DNA from 3 places in the Exiguobacterium sp. s80 genome. Region 3 is predicted to be linked to each of the others. Evidence: predicted binding sites of a transcription regulator. Region 3 holds the regulator's gene; each other region holds the start of a gene.
The links. Region 3 encodes LexA, which represses DNA repair genes until DNA is damaged. Its sites were predicted from a motif close to CGAACATATGTTCG; they were not measured.
Positions count from the first base shown of each region.

Region 1: the regulator LexA is predicted to act here: its motif matches at 2,423-2,436, upstream of uvrB (excinuclease ABC subunit UvrB).
Region 2: the regulator LexA is predicted to act here: its motif matches at 1,954-1,967, upstream of addB (helicase-exonuclease AddAB subunit AddB).

Region 1 covers NZ_JACSMP010000003.1:189,685-194,391, forward strand. Annotated here, with positions in the region: gene uvrA (excinuclease ABC subunit UvrA) at 1-401, opposite strand, end outside; gene uvrB (excinuclease ABC subunit UvrB) at 403-2,370, opposite strand; gene KNP94_RS08875 (PDZ domain-containing protein) at 2,575-3,738, opposite strand; gene KNP94_RS08880 (S41 family peptidase) at 3,758-4,707, opposite strand, start outside.
Region 2 covers NZ_JACSMP010000001.1:64,660-69,366, reverse strand. Annotated here, with positions in the region: gene addB (helicase-exonuclease AddAB subunit AddB) at 1-1,904, opposite strand, end outside; gene KNP94_RS00420 (truncated hemoglobin) at 2,043-2,423, shown strand; gene KNP94_RS00415 (hypothetical protein) at 2,483-2,821, shown strand; gene KNP94_RS00410 (hypothetical protein) at 2,894-3,304, opposite strand; gene KNP94_RS00405 (competence protein ComK) at 3,425-3,898, opposite strand; gene KNP94_RS00400 (HAMP domain-containing sensor histidine kinase) at 4,009-4,707, opposite strand, start outside.
Region 3 covers NZ_JACSMP010000001.1:440,481-445,187, forward strand. Annotated here, with positions in the region: gene glpK (glycerol kinase GlpK) at 1-1,269, opposite strand, end outside; gene KNP94_RS02240 (MIP/aquaporin family protein) at 1,311-2,012, opposite strand; gene KNP94_RS02245 (metal-binding protein) at 2,191-2,664, opposite strand; gene lexA (transcriptional repressor LexA) at 2,695-3,309, opposite strand; gene yneA (cell division suppressor protein YneA) at 3,516-3,803, shown strand; gene KNP94_RS02260 (YneB family resolvase-like protein) at 3,850-4,503, shown strand; gene KNP94_RS02265 (DUF896 domain-containing protein) at 4,617-4,707, shown strand, end outside.

The DNA of each region.
Region 1 (4,707 bases), on a different contig from region 3:
TGACTCGAGATCTCAATCCCGTGGTTCGGACAGATCGGTTTGCCGATTCGCGCATACAGCAGACGGAGGTAATCATAAATCTCCGTCACCGTCCCGACAGTCGAGCGGGGGTTTTTACTCGTCGTTTTTTGATCGATTGAAATTGCCGGACTAAGTCCCTCAATCGCATCGACGTCCGGTTTATCCATCTGCCCTAAAAACTGGCGTGCATAAGCGGAGAGGCTTTCGACATAACGTCGTTGCCCTTCCGCATAAATCGTATCGAACGCGAGTGATGACTTCCCGGATCCCGATAAGCCCGTCAAGACGACGAGCTGATCGCGCGGGATTTCAACATCGATGTTTTGAAGGTTATTGACGCGAGCGCCTTTGATGATAATCTTGTTTTTCTTGTCTCCCAACTTAGGCACCTGCTTTCAATTCTAATATAAGATCTCGAAGCTCTGCTGCGCGCTCGAATTGCATGTCTTTCGCTGCTTGTCGCATCTCTTGATCCAACTGTTCGAGTAGCGTTTCGCGCTCCGGTTTTTTCAGTTTATTGAATTTCTCCAGTTTTTCGACCGTATCATCACTTTCAATCGTCGTACTGATGACACCGCGAACGTCTTTTTGAATCGTTTTCGGCGTAATGCCGTGTTCTTTATTGAACGCGAGCTGAATGTTGCGCCGACGTTCCGTCTCATCCATTGCCCGTTGCATCGAATCCGTAATCTTGTCTGCAAACAGGACGACGTGCCCTTCCGAGTTCCGGGCCGCCCGTCCGATCGTCTGAATCAATGATCGCTCGGACCGTAAGAAACCTTCTTTATCCGCATCGAGAATCGTCACGAGCGACACTTCCGGAATATCGAGTCCTTCACGAAGCAGATTGATCCCGACGAGGACGTCATACTTACCAAGCCGCAGATCGCGAATGATTTCAATCCGTTCGAGTGTCTTGATTTCCGAGTGCATGTAGTTGACCTTGACACCGTGCTCTTTTAAATAATCGGTCAAGTCTTCCGACATTTTTTTCGTCAATGTCGTCACGAGAACCCGTTCATTTTTCGCGACGCGGTCCCGGATGTTGTCCATCAAGTAATCGATTTGCCCCGTGATCGGATGAATCTCGATCGTCGGATCGACGAGTCCTGTCGGACGAATGATTTGTTCGACCATCTCTTTTGAGTGCTCGAGCTCATAAGGTCCCGGCGTCGCTGAAATATAAATTGCTTGACTGACCTTCTCTTCAAACTCTTCAAAACGAAGCGGCCGGTTATCTTTCGCTGACGGCAAACGGAAACCATGCTCGACGAGGACTTGTTTCCGCGCCTGGTCGCCGTTATACATCCCGCGGATTTGCGGTAACGTGACGTGCGACTCATCGGCGACGAGCAAGAAGTCTTTCGGGAAGTAATCGATGAGCGTATACGGCGTTGATCCTTCCGGCATCAGGTTTAAATGACGGGAATAGTTTTCGATTCCTGAGCAGTAACCCATTTCACGCATCATCTCGAGATCGTAGTTCGTCCGCTGCTCAAGACGTTGTGCCTCGAGTAACATCCCGTCTTCACGCATCTTCGCGAGTTGCGTCTCAAGTTCGACTTCGATGTTCGCGATTGCTTTTTGAAGACGTGTGTCCCCCGTCACGAAGTGGGACGCCGGGAAGATTGAGATATGTTCACGGTCGGCGATGATTTCACCTGTCAACGGATCCATGTCGCGAATCCGTTCGATTTCGTCACCAAAAAATTCGACACGGACACATTGTTCGTCTCGTGACGCCGGGAAAATCTCGACGACATCACCACGGACACGAAACCGCCCGCGCTGGAAGTCGATGTCATTTCGTTCATATTGAATGTCAATCAAACGACGGAGCATCTCGTTACGCCCCATCTCGTTGCCGACACGAAGCGACAACACGTGATTATTGTACTCTTCCGGGTTACCGAGACCGTAGATACACGAGACGGACGCAACGATCAAGACGTCATCACGCTCAAACAAAGCAGACGTCGCCGAGTGACGGAGTTTATCAATCTCATCGTTGATGGACGAGTCTTTTTCGATGAACGTGTCCGTCGACGGGACATACGCTTCCGGTTGATAGTAATCATAAAAGCTGACGAAGTACTCGACCGCGTTGTTCGGGAAAAATTCTTTGAACTCCGAGTACAGTTGCCCGGCCAGTGTTTTATTATGCGCCAGGACTAACGTCGGCTTTTTAATCTCTTTGATGACGTTCGAGACGGTGAACGTCTTACCGGTTCCGGTCGCTCCGAGCAACGTTTGATGCCGCTCGCCGTTCTTGACGCCGGTGACCAATTGTTTAATGGCAGCCGGCTGATCGCCGCCTGGTTCAAATGGTGACACTAACTCAAAATCCATCGCTAACTTCCCCCTCATTCCGTAAAAAATCTATCTTTATTGTATCACTTTACGAACAAACATTCGATTATGAAGTGCTCCTTCTAGGAAGTTACCCGTTTTTCCAAAAAAGAAAAAGTCCCAGTACGGATTATCTCTGAAAAAGATAAAGTTCACTCAAGAAACAACAACATCCCCTACCACTCACGTGATAGAGGATGTTCATTATTGAAGCGTTCGAATTTTCGTCCGGCGATTCCCCGGCTCACTGACGAACATGATGCCGAGTTCATGATGATCTTGTTCATAAAAAGCCCGTTGTGCAAACCGAACATCTCCATTATGATTCATCACTTCGAGACGTAAGTACGGTTTATGCTTTTGAATCGCTTCATAGAAGCTCGTCTCGGAATCAACAAAATCACCGTTGACCTTATAGATGGCTTCTCCGGGTACGAGCCCCATTTCTGATGCCGGTAATCCAGGGAACGTCCCCAGGATGACGACACCCCGTTTTCCATTGAGGAAAATCGGTGTCGCTGAACGATTCAAACGTTTGACCCGTTGGTGCAAGATGATGTGCAAGACGAGCAGGAGCGGTAGACCGAATAACCATTCTTCCCGGTTCGTCACGTACGCACCAAGTGTCAACAAGACCGCGAGTAACAATGTGATGACGCGACCCCGAATCAATGGACGCATCAACTCAGCCGGCAATTTTCCTGTGAACAGAAAACTGAAGCCGAGCGGGAAAAAGAGCACGAGCGGGACGTACTCCGGAAAAGCGAACCGCGGAAACCATTCCTCGAGACTACTGCCTGGAACAATGACGAGCAACGGAATCAACCACAGTTTGTTCGCGGACAACCCACCGATGAAACGCCCCCGCTTCGATAAGACGAGTGATGGGGACAACTGCTTTTGACCGCGCCACGCGACGAGCGCCAATTCTGCCAGCAGCGTCAAGCTCGCAAGCAACAGCAACGTCGTCGCGTCGACCTCTTTAATCCCGTCCATCCGTTCATCCGTCACGAACCACCCGATAAGTGCCAAAACGCTGAGCGGCCAAAGCGGCAAGTTAAACCGGACGACGCCAATCACCAATGTCACGGCGGCGAGCGCCGTAAAGGCGACAATGAAGACCGGGCTGACGGTCACCTGTAAACTCAAACTGATTGCAGATAAGACAATCCCGACGAGCAGACCGGGCAGTAATGTCTCAAAAATGTCGGTCCGTTGATCGCGTGATTTCGAGCGGAACAAGTTCCGTTCTCGCCTGACGCGACGAATACCGATTACAACACTGACTAGAATGGCTAACCACAGGATTGGACTAGCGATAAGACTAATCACTGTCCAACCGATTCCATCGAATAATTCCACGCCCATTCAGACCTCTTTCCGTGATTTATTCAGCAGCAACTTCAAGTGCCTTGATGCGTTGTACATCATTTTTCGAGTCTTCTAACTTTTTCAAGAGACGTGTCTCCATCTCGGAAGCCGTCACCGGGTCAATCTTACCCGTGACTTCGAGCTTGGCATCTTTTTGAAGTTGTTCGACTGCTTGTTTCATCGTGTCGCCATAATACCCATCCTGCCCTTTCGGATCGTAACCGATCGCTTCGAGCACGAGATGTGCATTCTCGACAGATTTTCCATAGTCCCCGACATTGAGCGCTTTGTCATCCGTCAATATTTTCGTGACATTGAAATACGCGGGTTGTTTGACTTCAACGGTCGGTTTAACCCCTTTTTTGTGAATCCAGTTCCCGTCTGGCGTCAGCCATTTGTTCGTTGTCAGCTTCAGGTCACTACCATCTTTTAAGTCATACGCACTTTGGACGATCCCTTTACCGAATGACTTTGTACCGACGACTTCTGCACCGGCGCCTTCTTTCAGACCGGCGGCTAAAATTTCTGACGCTGACGCGGAACCGCTATCTTCCAACACAACGATGTTATAAGGTTTCTTCGCGTCCGCCTTCCCGAATTCCTGCGTCCGGTCGCCTTTATTGTCTTCGACCTGGAAAATCGGTGTATCTTTCGGAATGAATGGCGCAATCATTTTCGAAACTGCCGTCAACAGTCCACCTGGATTTCCCCGGACGTCAATGACGAGTCCATCGATATTCTTCGCTTCGAGAGCAGCGAGTTGCTTTTCGAACTCTTCTGCAGTCGGGTCAGAGAACTGAGTTACTTGGAGTACACCAATCGTTTTTCCGTTCACTTGTTCTGTTTCGGAATAGACAGTCTCAATCGGAATCGTATCGCGTTCAATCGTGATTTTCATCGGGTCTTGTCCCCCGCGTTGAATCGTCAAGACGACTTCCGTCCCTTTTTCACCACGAATCTTTTTGA
Region 2 (4,707 bases), 380 kb from region 3:
AGGTAGTATAATTCGTCATCAAAGACATCCAGTGACGCTTTACCGACCGGAACTCCATGATTGTGAAGGAAATCATGATCTCCTTCCGACAATAGTTTCGACTGGTCTTCGACGAACGGAATCATACCATCATTCGCGCCGAGTAAAAATGCGACTTTTACTCGTTGTAAACGCCCCCGGACATAATCCGTCGCGATGACCTGATCGAGCGATGGCGGGACGAGTGAGAAGCGCAAACTCTCAAGTCCGGTTTCGACCATTTGTACGAATAAGTCTGTCGACAGTTCCGTCTCAGGAGCTGCTGCTTCGAGTTGTTCAAGTAAATGTAAGACCGCTTCATATACTTGATCATGTTCCCGGGCATGACTGAGCTCATTGCGCTCGAGCGCCTCTTGTTTCCAACTGAACAGCCGATCTGTCAACTGGTGTTCTTCAAGGAACTGATAAAGCGAACGCGTATGTTCACTCATTGTTTTTGATTTCTTCAACCGGTCTTGTAACGGTGTAATCGCATCGACGACGAATTGACGCATCCGGTTTAACTCATCCTCTTCTTCGAGTTCCTCCGCCGTCAGACTGACTTCATCCGTTAAGCGTCGTTTCAATTGCCACGGCTTTTGCCACATCGTGCCTTTAATGCCACGTTCTAAGACAAACGTCTCTAATCGATCAAGCGCGAGCCGTTGATCATCTGCCGGGAGTGGCATCAATTCCGTTTTCAACAGACGAAAGACTGCTTCTTCACGGTAACCGGCGACGACGAGCTCTAAAGCAGACTGAATCAATTCAACAATCGGATGATGAATCATCGTTTCCCGCTTATCAAGGAAATACGGAATATCATAGAGCTGAAACGCACGTTCTAAATGATCCGCATACGGTTCAAGATGTCGTACGATAAAAGCAATTTCATTGAACCGGTAACCATGCTGGCGCACGAGTTGGATTGCCTGGCGGACAGCGGCTTCCGTTTCAACTTGGCGATTGACGGCAGCTGTCACCGTGACCCCGTCCACTTCATGATCGACAGGAGGATAGGCAGGACTCATCAATGATTGTTCTAATGTTTGCAGTCCTTCCGACTTGAACTTAATCGTCCGTTCATAATGGACCTCTTCATGCTCGAGCTGTCGGTCTTGCATCTGTTCGAGCAATTGCATATAACAACGTTGGGAGACCCCAAACTCCGTCTGTTTCGCATAGGGATCGCTCACATCGATTGTAAAGCTGATATGCACTTCTTTTGCTAGTTCCATCAATTTAAGCAACACCTGTTGTTCCTGTAACGAAAACTCATAGAAACCATCAATAAAGAATTGTGTATTACCAAGACCTGCTGTCGGTAACAAGTCGAGTAACGTTGTATAGTAATCATCTGCATGAAGCGCTTTATCCACGATGCGTTCTGAGAACCGCTCATAAATCAGAGCTAAATCATTTAGTTTCGGCGAGCGTTCCGGAGAAAGTCCGCTAATTTGACGTAACATGTCTGGAGCGACGAGCGAACGTTTGAACGTAGCGATCAGTTCATCAAGCCCCTTGTAAAACCCGGGCATATTCTTTGTCCGTTTGAAAATCTTTAACTCATTTTCAACTTCTTCGACGACTTGACGTAATAACAACTGTGTCCCTGTCTCGTCTAAAAACGGAATCGCCTGATTGCCATGATCCCGCATGATATGAAAAGCAAAGCGCCGCAAACTCATGACTTCCATCCGTACTAATCCAGATAGGCGGGCATCCGTCGCAATTCGACGTTCCATCTCAAATGACATTTGATCGGGGACGATAAAATAAATCGGCTCTCCAAGTGGTCGCTCCTCGAGCTCATTGATTACAGTCTCTATTAATTTTGTGGTTTTTCCGGTTCCGGCACGACCGAGGTGCATATGATTCATGGTCATCAGTTCCTCCCTTAGCTCGTTTTTGTATACGTCATTATCTCATAAAACACGAACAAACGTCCGTTTTTGAAGCTATATTTTTCTACTTATTTTTGCTACACTGAAGCCAATTAAAATTAGTTAGACAGGAGGAATACCATGCTATATGATGACATCGGAAAACAACCGATGCTTGAACAGCTAGTCGCTCGCTTTTATCAACTTGTTTATGCCGACCCCATACTTCGTCCGATTTTCCCTGATGATCGTCAACGTGTCGAGCAGGCGCAAGTTATTTTTTTGACACACTTAACAGGTGGTCCACGCCAATATGAGTTAGATGATTCGCGGACGAATTTAGCGATGATTCACCGACTCTTACCAATTGAACAGCAACACGCCTTTCGCTGGATGGAGTTGATGGAAGTGGCCATCTATGAGACAATTTCCAATCGAGCTGTAGCTGAACGTTTGATGGAGCGCTTACGAATTGGTGCATTAAACGTCTTACGGATTTGTGAGGCTCATCAGGAACCGTGAGGGATTTTTCTTTCTCATCTGTCCATTTCCATGTAAAATGAAAGATGGAGGCGATAATTATGACTGAAGAACAAGATAAGAAACCTGATTTAGTGAAATCGGCACTCGAACAAGCAGAGGCGAAAACTGCAGAGGAACCGGTTGAAGAAGAAAAGTCTGACGAGCAAAAGAAACTCGAACATATTAAAGGGCTCGTCACATTAGAGCGCGGTTCTGATTACTTCCGTGTCGTCTTTTATGATGACCACAAGCATTTGATTTTCAAGGAACTCGATTATGATCGTGTCGAATTCGTTGGTCGCTTCTATAATGATAGTTTTGACGCGACGAATTTGAAACAGCTCGAAGAAATTGCAGAGAAAGCACTCTCAACTTCGATTCGAAAACGTTTCCTTTAAGATAGGTTATGTATAGAGAAAGCCGCGTCCCTGGATTAAATGAGGGACGCGGCTTTTTTCTTATACGCTTGTTTATTCACTCTCGGGAGTGTTTCTTTTTTTGCGACGAAGTACATATGCGAGTACCCCTCCGGCAACGGCAAGCCCTGTCGCCGCTAAAACGGGAATCAATACTTTCTTCGAAGATAATTTTTGCTTCACTTGCTCTAAGCGAGATTCTGTTACTTCTTTTTGCGCAATCGATGTGCGGCGGTTAATCGTCATATGTTTTGATGCATCTGTGACGACTACTCGCTTTGTCACCCAACGTCGATTTCCTGCCTCGTCGACGATGAGTTGGCGTGTTCGCTTAATATCTTTAATTCGTTTGCCGGGCGTGTTTTCTGGACGGACGATCCGTGAACTAATAAAACGGCGTCCTCCATTAACACCGAAGCCCGGCTGTAATTTTCTACGGTTTAACCATTCATATGATTCATTCATCGTGTAGCGACCAGATCGGTCGCTTCACCTCCCCTTCAATGCGCATTCAGTTTCTACTCAAGTTCATTTCGCTCTCATTGGTAACGTTTCCTGTTAGAGTGTTCCACTTTTCTGCACTTGTTAAACGTGTTCATGTCCCGTTCCCTGGAAGCGTCGTTGCATTTCGTAAGCTAATTCTAGGGTTTTAATCCGCTGTCGTTCAATACTATAGGCAGATGCGGCCGTATCAATCCGCTGTCCTGTTTGAAACTCGACTTGCACCTTTCCGCCACTCTTCTTAACGGTCTTCATTTGTTTAAAGTTAATCCAGATGCACTCCGCCTTTTCTTTAGCTGTCGTCGGAAAGAAGATGGTTTGTGCTTGCCAATCAATTAAAACCGGCGTTTTTCGGTTTGGTCCTAAGATATGTCGTGCTGCTTCAATTCTTCCTCGCATCGAAGAACCAAAATACAAACATGATTCTTCAATCAGTTTGATCGGATGTCCTTCGAGCACAAGTTCCGACCGTTCTTTAATAAGTAGTGTTTGCGGTTCCCCGTATTGACCGTACTGAGGAATAAGAGCTAACGTTTCTTCCGTGATGTTATGTGGCATCCTACTATCTCCCTTCTTCTATTACTTTGTTTATATCAAAGAACCCACCTGTACGCCCTCGACTGTTCGATATTTCCCAATATAAAAAACGAGATATCGCTATCTCGTTTTTAAAGTTCTTTCGTTGATTGGTCCATCTCTGGCTTAAAATGACGTGGGAATTTGAAAATCACACAAACTTTATCTTTTCCATTTCCCACTGCTTGGTTCTCGATTGAAACTTCCCCGTCATGACGCTCAACGATACGTTTTACGATATAAAGACCTAGACCAAATTTACCTTCTTTACCACGTGAAAATTGATGAAAAAGTGGTGATGATGAATCGAGTGGTGGACCGTCGTTTTCAATCTCGATTTGAGCTATCTCTTCGGTCCCGGATAAACGAATATCAATCGATGTCTCAGCATATCGCATCGCATTATCAATTACATTTTCAAGTGCAACCCGTAATTGTTCTCCTTCGCCAAGTACAAGACCGGCTTCCCCTGTAATCGTCCACGAAAGCGGCTTTGTACTTGAAAAACGACTTTGTAGTAAATGAACCATTCGGTCTAAATCAATCGTATCCCATGTAGAACGATCTAATTCAAAGTAATCCAATTTCGTCACATAAAGCAAGGCAGCGACTTTCTTTTCTAACCGCTCGGCCTCTTCCTCAATTACTGAGACCGAACCCGTCAAATCACCATCCGGATAAATCCCGTCAGAAATGGACTGTGCATAACTGCGAATGACCATGATTGGTGTCTTCAGGTCATGTGAAATATTTTGTAACAACGCTTTTTGTGCTTTATCCTGCTTTTCTAA
Region 3 (4,707 bases):
CGATTGGAATTGCATCAAGAAGTCGTTGGCAACGGCACCACCGTCGACGCGTAACGTTTTCAGTTCGATGCCGGAATCTTGCTGCATCGCTGTCAAGACGTCGCGAGTTTGGTAAGCGAGTGACTCGAGTGTTGCGCGGACAAAGTGCTCTTTTTCCGTCCCGCGTGTCAATCCGAAGATGGCACCGCGAACGTCGCTATCCCAGTACGGTGCACCAAGACCAACGAAAGCAGGAACGACGTAGACGCCGTCTGTTGAATCGACTTTCAAAGCGTAGCCTTCTGAGTCTTTTGCATTTTTCAACATTCGGAGACCGTCACGCAACCACTGGATTGCAGAACCGGCAACGAAGATGGAACCTTCGAGTGCGTATTCCACTTTGCCGTCGACGCCCCAAGCGATCGTCGTCAAGAGTCCGTGGTCTGAAGAAACGGCTTTTTCGCCCGTATTCATCAACATGAAGCAACCTGTACCGTATGTGTTTTTCCCTTCGCCCGGTTCAAAGCACGTTTGACCGAACAAGGCAGCTTGTTGGTCACCGGCGATGCCGGCGATTGGAACTTCGAAGCCGAAGAAGTGATACGGGACTGTGTTGTCGTAGACTTCACTTGATTGACGGACTTCTGGCAACATCGATTTAGGGACTGTCAGGATTTCAAGTAACTCGTCATCCCATTGTTGTTCGTAAATGTTGTACATGAGTGTCCGTGAGGCATTCGTGTAGTCTGTGATATGTGTTTTTCCACCTGAGAGCTTCCAGACGAGCCACGTATCGATTGTACCGAAGAGCAGTTCCCCGTTCTCTGCTTGCTCACGTGCACCATCGACGTTATCTAGAATCCATTTGACTTTTGTTCCTGAGAAGTAGGCATCGATGAGTAAGCCAGTTTTATCGCGGAATTTTTGATTGAGTCCTTGTTCTTTTAGCTCATCACAAATGTCGGCCGTTTGACGCGATTGCCAGACAAGGGCATGATAAACTGGTTTTCCCGTTTCCTTGTTCCAGACGACTGTCGTTTCACGTTGGTTCGTAATTCCGATGCTCGCGATTTGACTCGGTTTGATGTCAGCCGTTCCGAGTGCATCCGCCATGACTGCTAAAATCGAACCCCAGATTTCATTTGCATCATGCTCGACCCAGCCTGGTTGTGGGAAGTATTGTTTGAATTCACGTTGAGCAGAGTTGACGATTTGACCATCATGATCGAAAATGATGGCGCGTGAGCTTGTCGTTCCTTGGTCGAGTGCTAAAATATACTTGTTTTCCATCTGTGAGTCCCCCTTGAATAGTTAAGATACCTAATGCTCAATCAAAATAGCAGTTGATAGATGAAGACGGCGATTGCGCCTCCGATGATTGGTCCGACAATCGGAATCCATGAGTAACCCCAGTCTGATGATCCCTTACCCGGAATCGGTAAGATCGCGTGGGCGATACGTGGACCAAGGTCACGGGCAGGGTTGATTGCATAACCCGTCGTACCACCGAGCGAAAGACCGATGACGACTACGAGGAGACCGACGATCAATGGATTGAGTCCGTCTGCAAACGTATTCGCTCCAAGCGCCAAGATACCAAAGACGAGAACGAATGTCCCGATGATCTCAGATACTAAGTTTGATCCCGTATGACGGATTGCTGGACCTGTCGCGAAGACACCGAGTTTTGCGGCTTGATCTTCTGTCGCTTCAAAATGTTTCATGTAATGAAGCCAAACGAGTACTGCGCCAAGGAATGCTCCGACAAGTTGAGCAGCGATATAGATAGGTACATCTGCCCACGGTAAGTCAGAATTGAGCGCGAGCGACAAAGTAACCGCTGGGTTCAAGTGGGCACCACTGGATGCCGCGACGTAAACACCGGTCATAACGGCGAGACCCCAAGCGAGCGTGATGACAATCCAGCCACCATTTTCAGACTTGGTTTTCTTCAGAACGACACCGGCGACGACGCCATCCCCGAGTAGGACGAGAATCAATGTTCCCATCATCTCACTAATAAAATTACTCATGCAAAAACCCTCCCTTTGGATTAAAGCGAATAGTGCCTTTCTATTTAAACCTAACCCGAATTGATAACGTTTTCAATACAAATAATTGAAATATAGGAATCGAAATTTTCAATATTTAGGTTTAAAAAAATTAGAATTGGATAATAAAAAGACTTTTTCCATGATTGAATGGAAAAAGTCAGGATCGACGTTTTTTTCGTTTCTTTTTAGGGCGGAACCAACTACTCGTATGATCAAGGATGATATGAATCGTACTTGCGGTCATCACACCGATAATAAAAGCAGGCATGACGTCAATCAATGAGTCGACCGTGCTTGCTTGGATGATTTCACTATAGAAGGCTAAAAAGAGTAGCGGAATCAATAAAGCGGCACTGTAGAGTAGGCGGATGACATCTCCGATGATTAAGCCATGCGACCAGATGGAGCGGTGCGGCATAATTTTAACGTATGGCATCCAAAGGACACGCAAAGGGCCAAAACGATAGTAAGGTTCCGATTTTAAGTCTAAGTCGGGCGAAAGCCATAAGGTCCCGACGGCGATTCCGACAGCGGTCGGGAGCCAATCCGTTTGGTTCGTTGCGACCGAATAAACAACATATCCCGTTAGGGCAACGGAGTTGACCGTATCATGTACATTTCCAGAAGGCATGAAAAAAGACCAGCTTAGCTGGTCCCTCTCTTAGTGAATCGTCCGGTAAACGCCGATGACCTTGCCAAGAATCGACACGTTATCGAAATACATCGGGTCCATCGAGTCATTTTCTGGTTGAAGACGTACCTGTTGATCTTCTAAGAAGAACCGTTTGACTGTCGCTTCACTATCTTCGGTCATCGCAACGACAATCTCCCCGTTTTCTGCTGTGTTTTGTTGACGCACGATAACACGATCGCCATCAAGAATACCTGCATTAATCATCGATTCGCCATCAATCGTCAACATAAAGACGGTTTCATTTCCTACATAATGTGCAGGGAGTGGGAAATGCTCTTCTATGTTTTCAATCGCAGTGATCGGAAGTCCGGCAGTTACCTTGCCGATAACGGGGACATGGACGATCGCTTCGTTGATTTCTTCAGGTTTATCAAGCAATATTTCAATCGCGCGTGGTTTCGTCGGGTCACGGCGAATCAGTCCACGTTTTTCTAGACGATCCAAATGACCGTGTACCGTTGAGCTTGAAGCAAGACCAACAGCTTCACCAATTTCGCGAACTGAAGGTGGATAGCCCTTTAACTTCACTTCAGCGATGATGTAGTCAAGGATTTCTTGTTGACGTTTAGACATTTTCCGCATACGAATTGCCACCTCTTTCCGGATTGGTTTTTTTAGGATTTAGGAATATATGTTTCTAGAATTACTATAACATAGAACAAATGAGCGCACAAACAATTGTTCGATGTTTTTGTATTGACCGAACACTGGTTCTGTGTTTATTATAGATTATGCGAACAATTGTTCCGAGAACATTTATTCTAATAACCTATTTGGAGGGATTCATGATGATTCATTCTATTCGTACTCATGCCTTTTCAATTCTGTTTTATACGCTCAGTTTTGCTTTCATTCTTTTTCTTTTAACACCACGACCGGATGAAAAGGTCCACCGATTACTTACGGCGTCAGTCACGGTAGATGAGAACGTAACAGTCGAACAAGTAGCTGAAGTCTACAATGATGGTTCGATGACGAATCAAGAATACATCGACTGGCTGATCAAGAACAATGAGCTCGAAACAAAACATGTCATTTCGAAAGACAAAATCGTTGTACCAATCGCACAACAATGACAGAATATAAAAGTTGTTGAATGAACGAACAGGGGTGTGAGGTACGATGAAAGTAGTAATCTACTGTCGCGTCTCGACGGAAAAAGAAGCACAAGAGAGCTCACTGGAGCGGCAAAGAGCAGAACTGTCGGGACTCGCTTTAACAAAAGGATTTGAAATCATAGATATCATCGTCGAAAAAGAAAGTGGCTATGATGTAGAGCGAGAAGGGATGTTGACCGTTCTTGATTATGTAACGCGTCATCTGGTGGAAGCGGTGCTCGTGACGGACGATACACGAATCGGACGAGGAAACGCCAAAATCGCGATTTTGCATACGTTCAAAAAACATGATGTCCAGTTGATGACGATGGAGTCAGACGGTGAATACAAACTGGCAGATGCGGAAGCGATGGTCCTCGAAATCGTTTCACTCGTTGAGGAATACCAGCGTAAGCTCCACAATGCAAAAATCGCACGCGGCATGCGACGGGCTGTCGATAATGGTTTTAGACCCGAACAAAATCTCAATCGGCAAGGCGAGAATGCCGGCCGCAGTCGAAAGGAAGTCCCGATTGAAGAAATCGTTCGATTACGTGAACTTGGTTTGACGTTTGCTGACATCGCGACGACCTTACGCGGCATGGGGCATGATATTTCGAAAGCGACGGTCAATCGGCGTTATCTTGAATATAAAGAAGTTGTCCAGTCTTATGAATGAAAGCAGGTGTTGTGTCATCTTGACGCGACAAACTTGCTTTTTTTTTTCGGGTCTTTTACAGTAAGGTTACTATTAAAGTGCTCCACGTTGAGTCAAAGAGAAAGAGGGATATTATGTTATCACAAGAACAACTCGATCGAATTAATGAACTTGCCAATAAATCAAAAGTCGAACCGTTAACGGAAGCTGAGACGGCGGAACAAA